One region of the Caldalkalibacillus horti genome, then DNA from elsewhere that is predicted to be linked to it. Evidence: riboswitches for the same ligand, from Rfam matches in the RefSeq annotation. Region 1 holds a riboswitch; the other holds the start of a gene.
What was found. Region 1 has a riboswitch for FMN ahead of J2S11_RS07930 (DMT family transporter). Riboswitches for the same ligand answer to the same signal wherever they lie in the genome.
Positions count from the first base shown of each region.

Region 2: another riboswitch for FMN. It lies ahead of ribD (bifunctional diaminohydroxyphosphoribosylaminopyrimidine deaminase/5-amino-6-(5-phosphoribosylamino)uracil reductase RibD); the one in region 1 lies ahead of J2S11_RS07930 (DMT family transporter).

Region 1 is NZ_JAUSTY010000005.1:247,970-255,059, reverse strand. Features, by position in the region: gene J2S11_RS07950 (PQQ-dependent sugar dehydrogenase) at 1-453, shown strand, start outside; gene J2S11_RS07945 (hypothetical protein) at 572-1,216, opposite strand; gene J2S11_RS07940 (hypothetical protein) at 1,477-2,058, shown strand; gene J2S11_RS07935 (GNAT family N-acetyltransferase) at 2,226-3,017, opposite strand; gene J2S11_RS07930 (DMT family transporter) at 3,386-4,357, opposite strand; FMN riboswitch at 4,539-4,681, opposite strand; gene J2S11_RS07925 (histidine phosphatase family protein) at 4,747-5,340, opposite strand; partial or broken gene J2S11_RS07920 (GrpB family protein) at 5,330-5,872, opposite strand; gene J2S11_RS07915 (hypothetical protein) at 6,192-6,458, shown strand; gene J2S11_RS07910 (GyrI-like domain-containing protein) at 6,740-7,090, opposite strand, start outside.
Region 2 is NZ_JAUSTY010000002.1:38,604-45,693, forward strand. Features, by position in the region: gene J2S11_RS02220 (serine hydrolase domain-containing protein) at 1-941, shown strand, start outside; gene J2S11_RS02225 (hypothetical protein) at 998-2,161, shown strand; FMN riboswitch at 2,234-2,448, shown strand; gene ribD (bifunctional diaminohydroxyphosphoribosylaminopyrimidine deaminase/5-amino-6-(5-phosphoribosylamino)uracil reductase RibD) at 2,774-3,862, shown strand; gene ribE (riboflavin synthase) at 3,958-4,626, shown strand; gene J2S11_RS02240 (bifunctional 3,4-dihydroxy-2-butanone-4-phosphate synthase/GTP cyclohydrolase II) at 4,654-5,859, shown strand; gene ribH (6,7-dimethyl-8-ribityllumazine synthase) at 5,874-6,344, shown strand; gene J2S11_RS02250 (segregation and condensation protein A) at 6,356-7,090, shown strand, end outside.

The DNA.
Region 1 (7,090 bases):
GAGTGCTCAACAAACCCAGATTTAATTGAGAAAACAATTGCTTATTACGACGAAGCACTAAAAACCTCCATACGGCGACTTCAGCCACTAACTAGTTATTATCATGAGGATCCCCGTGCAGATAAGTTTAGAGCTACTGCACTTACAGGAGTCCAGCCCTATATGGGAACGGAAATCCCCAATTTATCGGGGGCCGTTGTGTTTACCGACCTAGCTCGAAAAGAAGAATCTGAACTACCGGTTAGAGGAGCTTTAGCTTATACGAAGGTAAGAATAGATTCTAAGCTAAGCGACTTTAATGTTATTGAAATTGATTATAATTTTGGTTCACAATCAGCTTATTATGTGAGTTTGGGAACAAATCTAAATCAAACTAGACTATTTCTAGGGGTATATGGCTCTATGAAAGTGACTGATTCTAACCAAGGGAAACTTTTTGAAATTGTTCCATGACAAAAAGGATGGTCTTCAAAAAGAAACTGATTTATGATTCCATCCTCAAACAAATATAACTATCATCTATTCATTTCACATCAATTGTCACTCAACCGTTCGTCAATCATCGCTAATTCTAATACACTTCCTGTTCCATAGATTTAGCGACTCTGCCCCGAACCTCGTATGCTAGCTGTGAGGCACGAACTGCAGCTTCCCAAATTGCCGACTCTACTGCCGATCGACTGATGGTTAAAGCTTGTTGAGTTTGCGGCACCATTTGCATTAAAGTTCGTTCAGCTTGGTCGATAGTAGCCGTGTAATGGGGACCAGCTGCACGCCGAAGATTAGCCACCGCCTCAGGAAAGGTTTCCCATAATCGAAGAATCGAGAGCATACAGCCAACTCCCAGTGGAAAATGCGAGTACCTCCCATGTCCGGTTGCCAGGAGCTCCGCTGCTCCCAAGGCAGAGTATAGATGATAGCTTAGGGGTGTGAGATAACGAGCGTGTACAATCTGCAGCTCAGGAAGTCCCCACGCTTCAGGAAGATAACGAAATTCAGAACTCATTCCGCATCCTAAGGCAAGAGCTCTGCTAACGACCTGAAGGTGTTGAAGTACCGAGCTCATAGCCTGTCGAAACGCAGGCGAAGACAAAGGTATATGTTGAAGTATGGGCTGCAATCTGCTCATTTCCGCATTTGCATCACTCAAGTCAGGCTGCGGTCTTGTCTCGAACATGTAGTTATTGTTTAAAACATCCCATTGTGAATATGACATATGATTACTCCTTCCAAGGAAATATACATTATCAAGGATATACGCCTAGGAACCCTAGATATCATGATATATTTATTCTCCTTTCAGCATATGTCTAAGTGAAAGATCAGGTACCAATCTTTCGAGCTTCTTTCATCCTAATAGAAAGCATCCAGATAGGATGCTTCATCTAAAAATTTGAATTCTAGTATTCCTACGTTTCCACAGAACAACAGAGTCATCATGTTGATAATCAGGCTGATGAAAGGAGTACCCTCTGAATGCCGAAGTTTATAAAAAATTACTGGTTTAACCCTGACTGTGTAGGAGTTTCAGAAATTCGCACCCGATTTAAAACAACTGAAGCAACCACAAGGAAAATGGTCACTGTCGCTTTTCTTGCAACGCTGTCCTCCATTTTCCAATCCATGGGAGGGCTTCTGCCTGGAATTGGCTACCTGATTAGTCCCCTCGCCACAGCTCCTATTATGTTAAGCACTATTTTTTCTTTCCGATCAGGTCTGACCGCCTATATACTCACTATTTTTCTTCTCTTTTTTATTCAACCTAGCGAACTGATCATTTTCCCTTTCACGACTGGCCTATTAGGGCTTGGAATTGGGAGCTCACTCTTATATTTTAAAACTCGTTTGTCCGCTGTGTTGGTCGGGTCGTTTTCTTTATTGGGAGGAATCCTTTTGGTGCTTTATGTTTTTCAATTCCCTGTCCTTGGGCCTATAGCTTCATCAACGTTTAGTCTGAGTACAATCGCATTGGTTTACGTATTCTCATTTTTCTACAGCTGGCTATGGATAGAAATAAGTAAGTATTGCATTAAGAAAATAAGTAAAGTGATTACTTAAGTGAGGTAATAGGATAATAAGGTGCCCGCAAAAGCAAGTTTTTTCAAGTGGATGGTTCAAAAGTAGTATCAATGAGAGAGGGCAACCCTAGAAATCTTCTATCCGACTTCATGAAATGTTCCGATTATCCCAAAGAACTGTTATGGAAATGGCCCTAATATAGATCCCTACATACCTAGCTTAAAATCAACAATCTTCTGTTCAGCCATAATTTCATAGCCGAGCCTCTCATAAACGTGCACAGCTGCAAGATTCTGTGCCAGTACTCCTAGATGGACATCCGTTGAAAGCTCTTTACCTAAGGAAGTAAGCTGACTTGTAAGGTGTTTTGCCAGTCCCTTTCCTCTGTAATCTGGTCGAGTATAAATATTTCCAATTTCAACAAGCAGTGAACCATAAAAATGATAACCTCCAACTGCAACATATTGGTTATCAACTTTCACCCCAATATAAGGATACTGTTCAAGCTCCTCTCTAGTAAAAAACCTCATATCCCCGTTCTGTAAAAAGTCCATGACCTCTAAAACATCATTCCTTCCAACTACTTCACCCATGTCTGAATCTAGCAGCTTCATTTGATCAACATGCTTCATCGTTAAAAAGCTCTGGGGAGTACCAGTTATGAGACTATGAGACTGGAATAGTTCAAGATCACGATTAGAAAGGATAGTCCCACAGGTTATGCTATCCTTTAGTTGAATATATTCTCGTGTGAACTTAATAAGGGAAGGAAGATCGACGTCATTTCGATCTATGCAGTGGAATGAAAATGCCGGGAAGCTAAGTCCGCTAAAATATGCTAATACAGCGGTTAAATGTCCGTCTATGTATTGACCAATAAATATAGCCGTCTCTTTGCGTTGAGTTAAGTAGCTATAGAATAATAACTGCTGATCTCTATTAATCTGCTCTGTTAGCTTGTTAATTTCTTCAAGTGTAAGTATGTGATGTGAAATCATTTAGGACTATTCCCCTTCTGGATTCTACTATAGTTTCTCCTGCTTAATCCAAAGATAAATTTGATATGAGCCCACTACTGATAAAGTGAATAAACAAATTTGAATGAAGATAAATAAAGGAAGTCTATTAATTAATTTTAACACCCTTCAATGTTTAAAAATAAATACAAAGACCAACCAATGAAAAACAAATAAAACAAGACATTATGAGCCAGCCAAAAAATCCTCAGATTTTTCTTGTTCTTCATTTGTCTCCCCCTTCTCTATTTTTCTCAGTTCAAGACCTCCATCGCCAATTCAAAAAGCTTGCCGAAGATCTCATATCACAAGAGATTACTGACAAGCTTTTTTTGTTCCTAATCTATTCCTTAAGATATTTTAGATAAAATAGGAGCTCTTTCTCTTTCAATGGGCGCAATAATCTCACGCTGCTTTGAAATCGTAAAGATGACACCCCAGATTAACACAAAGCCTATGAACTGGGCTGCTGTTACGGTTTCTTGGAAAAAAAGCCAGCTAACAAGCATACCTGTCATTGGAAAGCTAAGCTCGGCAAGTGTGGCAACAGAAGCCTTTGTATTCGTTAGACCTTTGTAATACAACAGCATACTGAACAAGCCAGGCAGTAGAGCAGATAATACTAAATTAATACCGATTAACGTTAAGGCTGTTGAATCCGCAGGTATATTCCAGACGGCATTCTGCATGAGCATAATGGCAGTAATAAATGGAGTAGCTAGCACAAACCGCAGTGCTGTCACCGTTTCAAACTTCATTTGCTTTAGCATAATTCTCCCCATCACCGTTGAACCACCCCATAAAGCAGCGGCAGCAAGTGAAAGCAGACTCCCCATTTGAATGACATCCCCTACGTGTCCAAGTGGAAACGAAAATCCAAACGTTAACAAGTAGGTTCCCATCAGCGCGACAACAACCAAGCTCGCAAAGTGCTTTGGAAGCATTTCTTTGAGAAGGATACGCGCTAGAATAATCGCAAAGAGCGGCTGCATTTTTTGCAGTAATAAAACGGCGTTCATATTCCCATACGTTAAACCAGCTGTGAAAAGTAGCGTGGCAAGCGCAGAGCCACCCCATGAAATAAACAATAATGCACCAATATGGATTTTGCGTAATCCTTTTAGCTCATGCCGGTTCTTCCAGAGGATGGGTACAGCAATAAAAGCTAATAGTAGATGCTCAATAAAAACGATCTGAGCAGACGTTAATGTGTCCAAGAGCATCACCCGAAAGAGAGGATTAATACCCCAAAAGGCTGCTCCAATCACAATAAGCCAAAATGTGTTTCTTGATTTTAATGTTGTTCCTGTTGTTCCTTCCATAATTCAAACCCCTTTTAGTTTGAATATGGGATCATCCGTTAAGATACAAAAAATACATGGTCTTCTCTCTACATAACCCACTTAAGCAGCTATTCAAGCTACTAGTCATTCGGGTCAAAAAATAGACTGAGAGTCATCCATGCATCTCAAAGGAAGGCGCACCTAACAAAGGCGTCCCAACTATTATCTTCTCCCATCCGGACTTTAACCGTCGGCTCTGGAATTTCACCAGATCAGTCCAAGCTGTAAAACAGCTTGGAGTCGCGGGCTTGCTTTTTCAAGCTTTACCGCCGGTCAGGAATTTCACCTGCCCCGAAGATCCATATTCGATTGTAATATTCATATTCTAGCGCTTACTATCCGTTTCGTCCAGAGAAATGCTTCTGTATTTATTGAATGTCATGTGTTATCTGCCATAACCGTTTAACATCAACTAATTCATTATCTTGAAATGTCATCCTGTATACATCTGGCTTAGAAGTCTTCATAAGAAAATCAATATTATACTTACTATCAAAATAACCCATCATCAACGTCATAATCGCACCATGAGTACCAAGTATTATTCTTTGACCTTTATATTTGCTTAATATCTCCATAAGAATTGCGATTGATCGATTTTGACAATCTAAGAGTGTTTCTCCTCCTGGGGATGCTAAATTTGGATCGTGAAACATCTTATTCACCAATGGATATAACTCATTGTCTGGAAATATTTGATCTCCACTAGAAAAAACTAACTCCTTTAAATCCTCATAGACCATCACTTCTTTTCCAGAAACCTTAGCTAACTCTTCTATAGTTAATATAGCCCGGGAGTATGGGCTTGAAATGAAAATATCAATTCCCTCGGATAATAGTAGCTCAGTTATTTTCCTTGCATCATCTTCTCCCTTTTGAGTTAACCCACGGGTCCTCTCATTTCCTTCTACTTTAGGCGACTCTCCATGTCTTATCATATAAATGTATGTATTATTCATCATGATACCCTCTCCATCCCGTTTCTTGACTCCACTGATTTGCCTTAGTCATTATGCTCCATATTATCTCTGTTTTACCTTCAACATATTGATCTCTTTGATTTCTATATTGATTTGCAAGAGCATACTTAACCTTCTCATATTCTTTTCTTTCATCTTCATGTTCCCTTAAATAATCCCTAAACAATAAGTTAAACTGTTCTGACCAACTACCATACTCCCTCACATGAATATGTGTTCTATGCATCCCATCTGTTTCTCGATAATACCTCTTAGTTAAATCAGGATTACCCTTTCGACAAATATACCCTAGAGCATTTAGTCCCCTATTGACTTTATCAATGTGATTTAGATTAGGAACCGAAATTTAGAGATCAATAATCGGCTTTGCAGCTAACCCCGGAATAGCAGTGGAACCTATGTGATCAATTCTTATTATCGCTGTTCCGATTTGATGTATCATCTTATTACGAAGTACTTCGAACATCCCTGGCCACTCATTATTGTAAGGATCAATAATTATTTCCTCATTCATCTGGGACTCACCATCCATTATTTATAGATAAGAATAATTTCTCAAGATATTTAAGATTTCTTGTAATCTCATTTTGATCTCCTTCACTCAAATTATGTAGCTAAATCACTTCTTATATTTTTATTTACATATTTCCACGAGAGCTTGTTTTCCTACAGTAATTTTTGGTATTTTAACTTTCGTTTTGAAGGACTAGGGCCTGTAAATTTAATTCGAATCTCATTTCTTTTATTAGTCATCCTGCTTTCAAGGCTACAGTCCACACAATTAAATAGTGTACAGAATATAAAAGATAAGACAATGAAAAGGGGGTGATGCCATGTCACTACGCAGACTAAAAAGATATGTCGGTAAATATGTGTTCGTCCGTATCAGAGGCAAAAGGAAGGGATTTCCTTCCTTTGTAGAAGAGGTACAAACTACTGCACCAGGAAGAAATTGGATCACATTGTGGGAATGTTATAGGTGTGCAGGCCCTGTTCAAATTCTCTATCAAACGAACCAAATTGCCAGCATTCGTGTTGTCAATGATCCTTTGTCAGAAAACAAATGTAATAACTGCAAAAAAAGGAAGAAGAAAAGGTAAACTATCCAAGGTGTATACAGTGTCCTTGAGGGGACTTATATGCCAGTGATACCAGTGATAAATGGGGACTGTAGCATCTCCTATGAAACATCTTCAAAGAAGATGCTCAGACTCTACATCATTCAAATATTACAATAAAATCAACCTTCTCCTTACGTTGAGTTAAATAGCTGTAGAATAATAAGTGCTCGTCTCGATTGATCTAGTCCGTTAATTGGTTAATTTTTTCGTCTGTTAGCAATTGATGTGAAATCATTTTCTATCCTTTCTTTACTCTCTTACTATTCTATCTCTTGTCGAAGAAGTACCTTAAGTTTTTCTGGTGGGTTACAGTGCGGATGATTCATATAAATCTCTTCCATTCTGCCTTTCGCGCTGCAGCCTTTGGCTTTTATTTCTTCCAGAACATATTGCTTGGAAGACTCAATTTGATTGTAGTCCCCAATATGAAGGAACTGCGCACATTTTCGTTTTGGTCGATCATTAAGGCTAAGCGTTAGATCACTCACAAACTCATGTCTCTTCTTTAGATCATTCATTGTCACTTCATACAAATGATCAGATATGTATGCAGGTACCCACATGGCTACTTCAAAATTATTGCCTTGCTCCCCCCACTTTAACTCTAGTGG
Region 2 (7,090 bases), on a different contig from region 1:
AGCTAGCTTTTCTACCAGGAGAAAGATACGAATATGGAGCAGCTGGCTATGCTATACTGGGAGCTATTATTGAGGCTATAACGGGGCTATCTTTTGCTGAGTATATGGAGGAAAATATTTTTGTCCCTCTAAACATGACTCATACTGCTGCAAGCAATGAGAAAGCACATCAAAAAGGATGGGAGTCTGGTTATCACTCATGGCTGGGTATGCCAGTTTCAAGCAACGTAGCGTACGATAATGGTGGAGCACCTTATGGGTATATAACGGCAAGTATCTCTGACATGGCTCATTATGTCCAAGCATTACAGGTTCCTGGGGACGTATTATCTGAAGAACATACTCAACTCTTATTTGAACCTCTCGTTCAAACCAGCCCTGCTTCATCCTATGGCTTGGGATGGAGAATAACTCCGTTAGAATACGGTGAAACAAAAATATGGCATTCTGGTTCTACGGCAGACTTTCGCTCGGAAATCTTTATGCTACAGGATGCAGGATGGGGTATGGTTCTCCTATCAAATCGTAATCATCCTTTTGAGGTCGAGCAGCTTAGCTCTGTTTCTGGAGGAATTCAAAACATTCTTCAAGGTGAAGAGCCTGCGCCCGTTAAAGCAAAGCTAGCTATAGAGCGGTGGGCACTGGTTCTGATTTGTATCGTTTTATTGGTACTCATGATTTTCTATATTCTTAGCTTGTCTAAAAAGAGTAGTAACATGGTTAGAAAACCCCGGTGGTTAGTCATGAGTATTTTATATATTTTGTTAGCAATATTATTACTCCCATCATTACTACTTATAGTAGGTCTGCCATGGCATACCTTGCTCATTATGGCTCCGGATCTAGTCTACCTGCTAATTGGGATATCTATTTTGCTTTTAATAAATGGTGGTTTAACCAGTACGATAGCCCTACAGTATCCAAGAAGAAGTATTCTCTAAATTAGAACAACTAGTGTTAGACTTATAGTATGGATGGTGGAAGGAGTAATCATTGGATGAAACGTATTCCTAAAGGATCAGAATCAATTTATCAAAAACTTAGTCAAAAGATTGATAGGCCTACCTCCGCACCTCAGAATGACCCAGCCTTTATTATGTTGCAGAAAACTATTGGCAATCAAGCTGTATTACAATTTATCAATGATCTAGCCGTTAACGAACAGAGTTCACAGCTTAAGCACGAGAGTAAAAAACAGTCCTATGAACAAAATCTAGGTGTGATTCAGGGAAAGTTTACATTTAATATTGATAAAGACAATTTAACTGTAAAAGATACTGAATATGTAAGAGATAAAAGTACCAAATACCTCTCAAGTAACAAAGATTATAAACATACTACAGCTGATTCTGTAAAACAGGATATGTGGCGTGGTATGAACGGAATGCCTATCACTGATTTTTGCCAGAAATTGATTGGAATATGTGAACAGTACCTTGAGTTACCTGGAATGAATTTGCTAGATGCCCATCCATTAACCCACTTCAAACCCGAAGAAATAGAGCCAATGAGCAGCTCAATTCTTGTCGAGAATTTTGAGCTATTTACTAAAGTTACTACTACTATGAAGAAATTAATGGATGATTTACAGCCATATCCTGCAATAGACTTAGCTAACTTGGAGGAGTCAAAAAGAAAAGAAGCAGCTTTTGATATGTGGAGCATATCAACGGATCTAATTAGGAGCATGGAAGCCTTCCGAGATCTTATGCCTTTAGTCAACGTGGTTGCTGGTATACAAAAGCGAGGACAGGAGAAAGAAGCCTTAGAAATTTTACACGGAAAACGTATCGGAACTAATTTGGAAGCGCTTTGGTTACTATTTGATTTTGAAGCTATAGATGATATGATTTCAGAAATGGAGAATGAAGATGAGATCGAGACGGCCATATCCGACTCGATACCTTGGCTTGAAATTGAATTCTTAAAACCACAAATGGATTATTTCAGAATTCCCTTCAATCCAGAAAATGCTGTAAACTATATTGCTGCAACTATGCTCGGAAATCATATTAAGCTTGTGAAAATCAGTTATCCAGAAGCTGCTAATGAGGCAAACATCGAAGACAAAGATGTGATGATGAACGTACTTACTAAGAAAAAAGTCTCTATTAATAAGGAGTTAGTCATTACAATCATGCAGAAATTAGGAGTTATATGATCATTCTATTTCCTTGCTTTTTTATATCGGTGAGGGTATAATCCAACTAAATTGATTTATACAATTTCATACACATTCCTTCGGGGTCGGGTGAAAGTCCCAACCGGCGGTAGTAGAGATAGTGTGCGATGCGACACTTTGCTCTAGAGCCCGTGACCCGTGTTCAAGTTCAGAATGCTACTTTTTATCTAGCTTAAAGGCAGGATCATTGCGTTCTTAAGATCTGACACGGTGGATCTGGTCAAAAACCAGAGCCGACAGTATAGTCTGGATGGGAGAAGGAAATGGGAAGGTACGAAGACGTAAGAAAAATGTCGGTACCTTTGTTTCGAATTGACTAAGTTTGTGTGCTTTTTCACATGTGTACTGAGTCGTTTACAAATCTATTGAATAACCTAATGACAGAAAGCTCCTTATATGCTTCTGTTAAGCTTGTGATGGATTTGTACTGAGAACATGCTACACAGTAGTCAAGAATGAATCATACCCTAACATGCCCTGAAGAATTCGGATTTTCCGTTCTTCAGGGTTTATTTATTTGCTTCCATTTCCATGTGGTGTATGGGCAACATTAGGAGACAAACAAAAGTTAGAGAGGAGGCAAAAGAAAACATGCTTGATGAGTCGTACATGAGATTAGCCCTAGAGCTAGCGAAGGCTCAGCGTGGGCAAACTAGTCCTAATCCGATGGTCGGGTCGGTAGTAGTAAAGGATCAGCAGATTGTGGGCTTAGGTGCTCACTTACGGGCTGGAGAGGCTCATGCGGAGGTTCATGCTTTACAAATGGCTGGAGATAAGGCACAAAACGCTACGATATACGTTACGCTAGAGCCGTGTAGCCATTATGGAAGAACACCACCCTGTGCAGATCAAGTGCTTGAGGCGGGAATAAAAAAGGTGGTTGTGGCTGCCCTTGATCCAAATCCGTTAGTGGCTGGAAGAGGAATTGAAAAGCTAAAGAAGGCGGGTTTAGAAGTAGAGGTAGGCTTATTAGCTAGAGAATCGGAAAAAATGAACGAAGCGTTTAATCATTATATTGTGCATAAGAAGCCCTTTGTGACAATGAAAACAGCCACAACACTAGACGGGAAAATTGCTACAGTGACTGGTGAAAGTCAATGGATTACAGGGGAAGAGGCTCGGCAAGATGTTCATCTTTTACGACATGAAAGTGATGCTATCCTTGTCGGAGTACAAACAGTCATTAAGGATAATCCTCGATTAACGACTCGCTTAGAGAGAGCAGAGGGAAGACATCCTTTACGTGTTGTTCTTGACTCAACCCTGCGTATACCACGTGATGCTCAGATATTAGATACTTCTGTAGCGCCAACTTGGATATGCTGTAGTCAGGCAGCTTCGCGTGAAGACATCAGTACTTTGAGTGAACGAGGGGTACGAATCATTCAAACCGAAGACAGTGAACGAATTTCAATTGGAAATGTATTGAAAAAGCTAGGAGAAGAGCATGTTTCAACTTTACTAGTTGAAGGCGGTGGAGAGATTAATGCTTCCTTTTTAGAAGGCGGACATGTTCAGAAAGTGGTTACTTACATTGCTCCAAAGCTTATAGGTGGACATCTTGCTCCAACAGCTTTTCGAGGCGAAGGCTTCTCCAGTCTTAAAGACGCGATTAGCTTAAAGGATCTGTCAATGGAACAGCTAGGCAATGATTTTAAAGTAACTGGTTATATTCGTTAACGAATTTTAGGATACATTATTTTTTAACAGGACAAAAGTGTCTGAGTGAGCAAGAAAATGGAATGGTAATATGGGTTTGGAAGGTGGGATATCGCATGTTTACTGGAATTATTGAAGAGATGGGTAAAATTAAGGAAATAAGAAAAACAGCGAAGGACTACGAGGTCGTTATTACAGCTCATAAAATTCTTACAGATGTCCAGCTTGGTGACAGTATCAGTGTAAATGGGATTTGTTTAACGGTAACGTCTTTTACAGCAACCTCCTTTCAGGTCGATGTGATGCCTGAGACGATTAAAGCCTCTAACCTAGATCGTTTACAGGTAGGCAGCTCAGTAAACCTAGAACGAGCAATGGCTGCAAATGGTCGATTTGGTGGACATTTTGTTTCAGGACATATTGATACAGTGGGAGAAATTGTAGAGAGGAAGCATGTCTCTAACGCCAGCTACTTTTGGATTAAAACAAAACCAGAAATGCTAAAGTATATTGTATCCAAAGGCTCTATTACTATAGATGGAATTAGTTTGACGGTTGTAGAGACGAAAGATGATATGTTCTCCATTTCCATCATCCCGCACACATTATCTGAAACGGTATTAGGAGAACGTCAAGCAGGGGATCAAGTAAACGTTGAATGTGATATGCTGGCGAAATATATGGATCGACTGCTAGAGGCTAGGCTATCAGGAACGGGAACGAAAGGAAGTCAATCCACCAGTTCATTAACAATGGAGCATCTAATGGAAAACGGATTTGTATAAAATAATAGAAGCTGAGGTGAGAGATAGATGAGTACAACTTTTGATTCAATAGAAGAAGCTATTTATGAATTAATGCAAGGAAAGCCAATCATTGTTGTTGATGATGAGGACAGAGAAAATGAAGGAGATTTTGTAGCGTTGGCTGAGAAAAGCACGCCTGAATTGATTAATTTTATGGTGACCCACGGTAGAGGACTGGTCTGTGCTCCTATTACGGAAAAGCGTGCGGATGAGCTTAATTTGCATCCTATGGTGGAGCAGAATACGGATGCACACGGAACTGCTTTTACAGTCTCTGTTGACTATAAAACAACGACAACAGGGATCTCCGCTCATGAAAGATCAGCTACGATTAGAGCGCTAATTGATCCTAAGGCACAAAAGCATGAGTTTAAGAGACCGGGCCATATCTTTCCACTCATTGCGAAGGATGGAGGCGTTTTGCGTCGGGCTGGTCATACAGAAGCAGCCGTTGATTTGGCGCGCATGTCGGGAGCTTATCCCGCAGGAATCATTTGTGAAATTATGAATGAGGACGGTAGCATGGCTCGTGTACCTGAGCTTAGACAAATTGCCGATCGCTTTGAGCTGAAACTGATTACCATTAAGGATTTAATCAAATATCGTAACAAAAAAGATACTTTAATTCGACAAGAAGTAGCCGTTTCCTTGCCTACTGCTTATGGCACATTTAAAGCGATCGCCTATACGAACGTTCTTGATGACAAGGAGCATGTGGCTTTGGTCAAGGGAGATATTACACCTGATGAGCCAGTATTAGTTCGTGTTCACTCGGAGTGCTTGACAGGAGATATTTTCGGCTCCTACCGCTGTGATTGTGGTCCACAGCTACACGCTGCTCTTGAACAGATTGAGAAAGCAGGACAAGGGATTCTGCTTTACATGCGTCAGGAAGGAAGAGGCATAGGGCTGATTAACAAGCTAAAAGCGTATGAGCTACAGGAGCAAGGCTATGATACAGTTGAAGCTAATGAAAAGCTAGGCTTTGCTGCTGATTTGAGAGATTATGGAATTGGAGCACAGATTCTGAAGGATTTAGGTCTAAAGAAGATGTCTCTTTTAACAAATAACCCAAGAAAAAGAGCTGGCTTAGAAGGATATGAGCTTGAAGTTGTCGAAAGAGTACCTTTGGAAATTGGACAACACGCCGAAAATAGAAAGTACCTTGAAACGAAAAAATCAAAGCTAGGTCATTTATTAGGAATGGAATAAGAGGAGGAAATATCATGAGTCAAATTTATGAAGGACATTTAATTGGTACAGGATTAAAGGTAGGAATTGTAGTCGGACGTTTTAATGAGTTTATTACGAGCAAGCTTTTGAGTGGAGCTAAGGACGCTCTCATTCGTCATGGAGTGAAAGTAGAAGACATTTCTATCGCTTGGGTTCCAGGAGCTTTTGAAATTCCGTTTGTAACAAAAAAGCTTGCAGCTAGTGGAAAAGTGGATGCTGTTATCACTTTAGGTACAGTTATCCGAGGCTCTACTCCTCACTTTGATTACGTGTGTAATGAGGTGGCTAAGGGTGTTGCAGCGATTAATATGCAGCACGATGTTCCAACGATCTTTGGAGTATTAACGACGGATACGATTGAACAGGCTGTAGAACGTGCAGGAACAAAAGCTGGAAATAAAGGCTGGGAAGCAGCCGTTTCTGCGATTGAAATGGCTAATTTGAATCAACAATTTAATCAATAAAGGATATTTCTATGATAAACGTTAAGGTCAGTACATTTGAGGGCCCCTTGGATCTATTATTGCATTTGATTGATAAAGCTGAAGTGGATATCTATGAGATTTCCGTGGCAGAGATTACTGATCAATATATGCAATACATTTTACAAATGCAGCAAATGGAGCTGGATATTGCCAGTGAATTTTTAGTGATGGCTTCTAGGCTTCTAGCTATGAAAAGTAGGATGCTCCTACCCAAGAAAGAAGAGCTTGAACCTATGCTTGATGAGGATTATGAGGAGCTAGATCCGAGAGAAGAACTCATTTTACGCTTAATTGAATATAAGAAATTTAAAGATGTAGCCTTTAAGCTACGTGAGAAGGAAACAGTTAGAAGTCAAATTTATACTAGGCCAGCTGAAGACATTGCTAGTATGGTCACCCTAGAGCCTGAAGAAGTAAACCCGGTAGCCAATGTAAGCTTATTTGATTTGTTAGATGCTTTCGAAGCGCTGCTAGAGGAAAGAAAGAAGCCTAACTTCACCAAGGTTGATCGAGATGAAATATCGATTGATGATCGCATGACGGAAATCCGTCAGCTCATTCAGGATCAAGGGCGTGTCCGGTTTTCAGAGCTGTTTCGGGGACAGTGGAGTAAGGATCGCTTAATTGTAACCTTTTTAGCGTTGCTTGAACTGATGAAGAAAAAGCATATATTCTGTAACCAGAGTGCTTTATTCGGGGACATTATCATCTCACATTACGCGGAG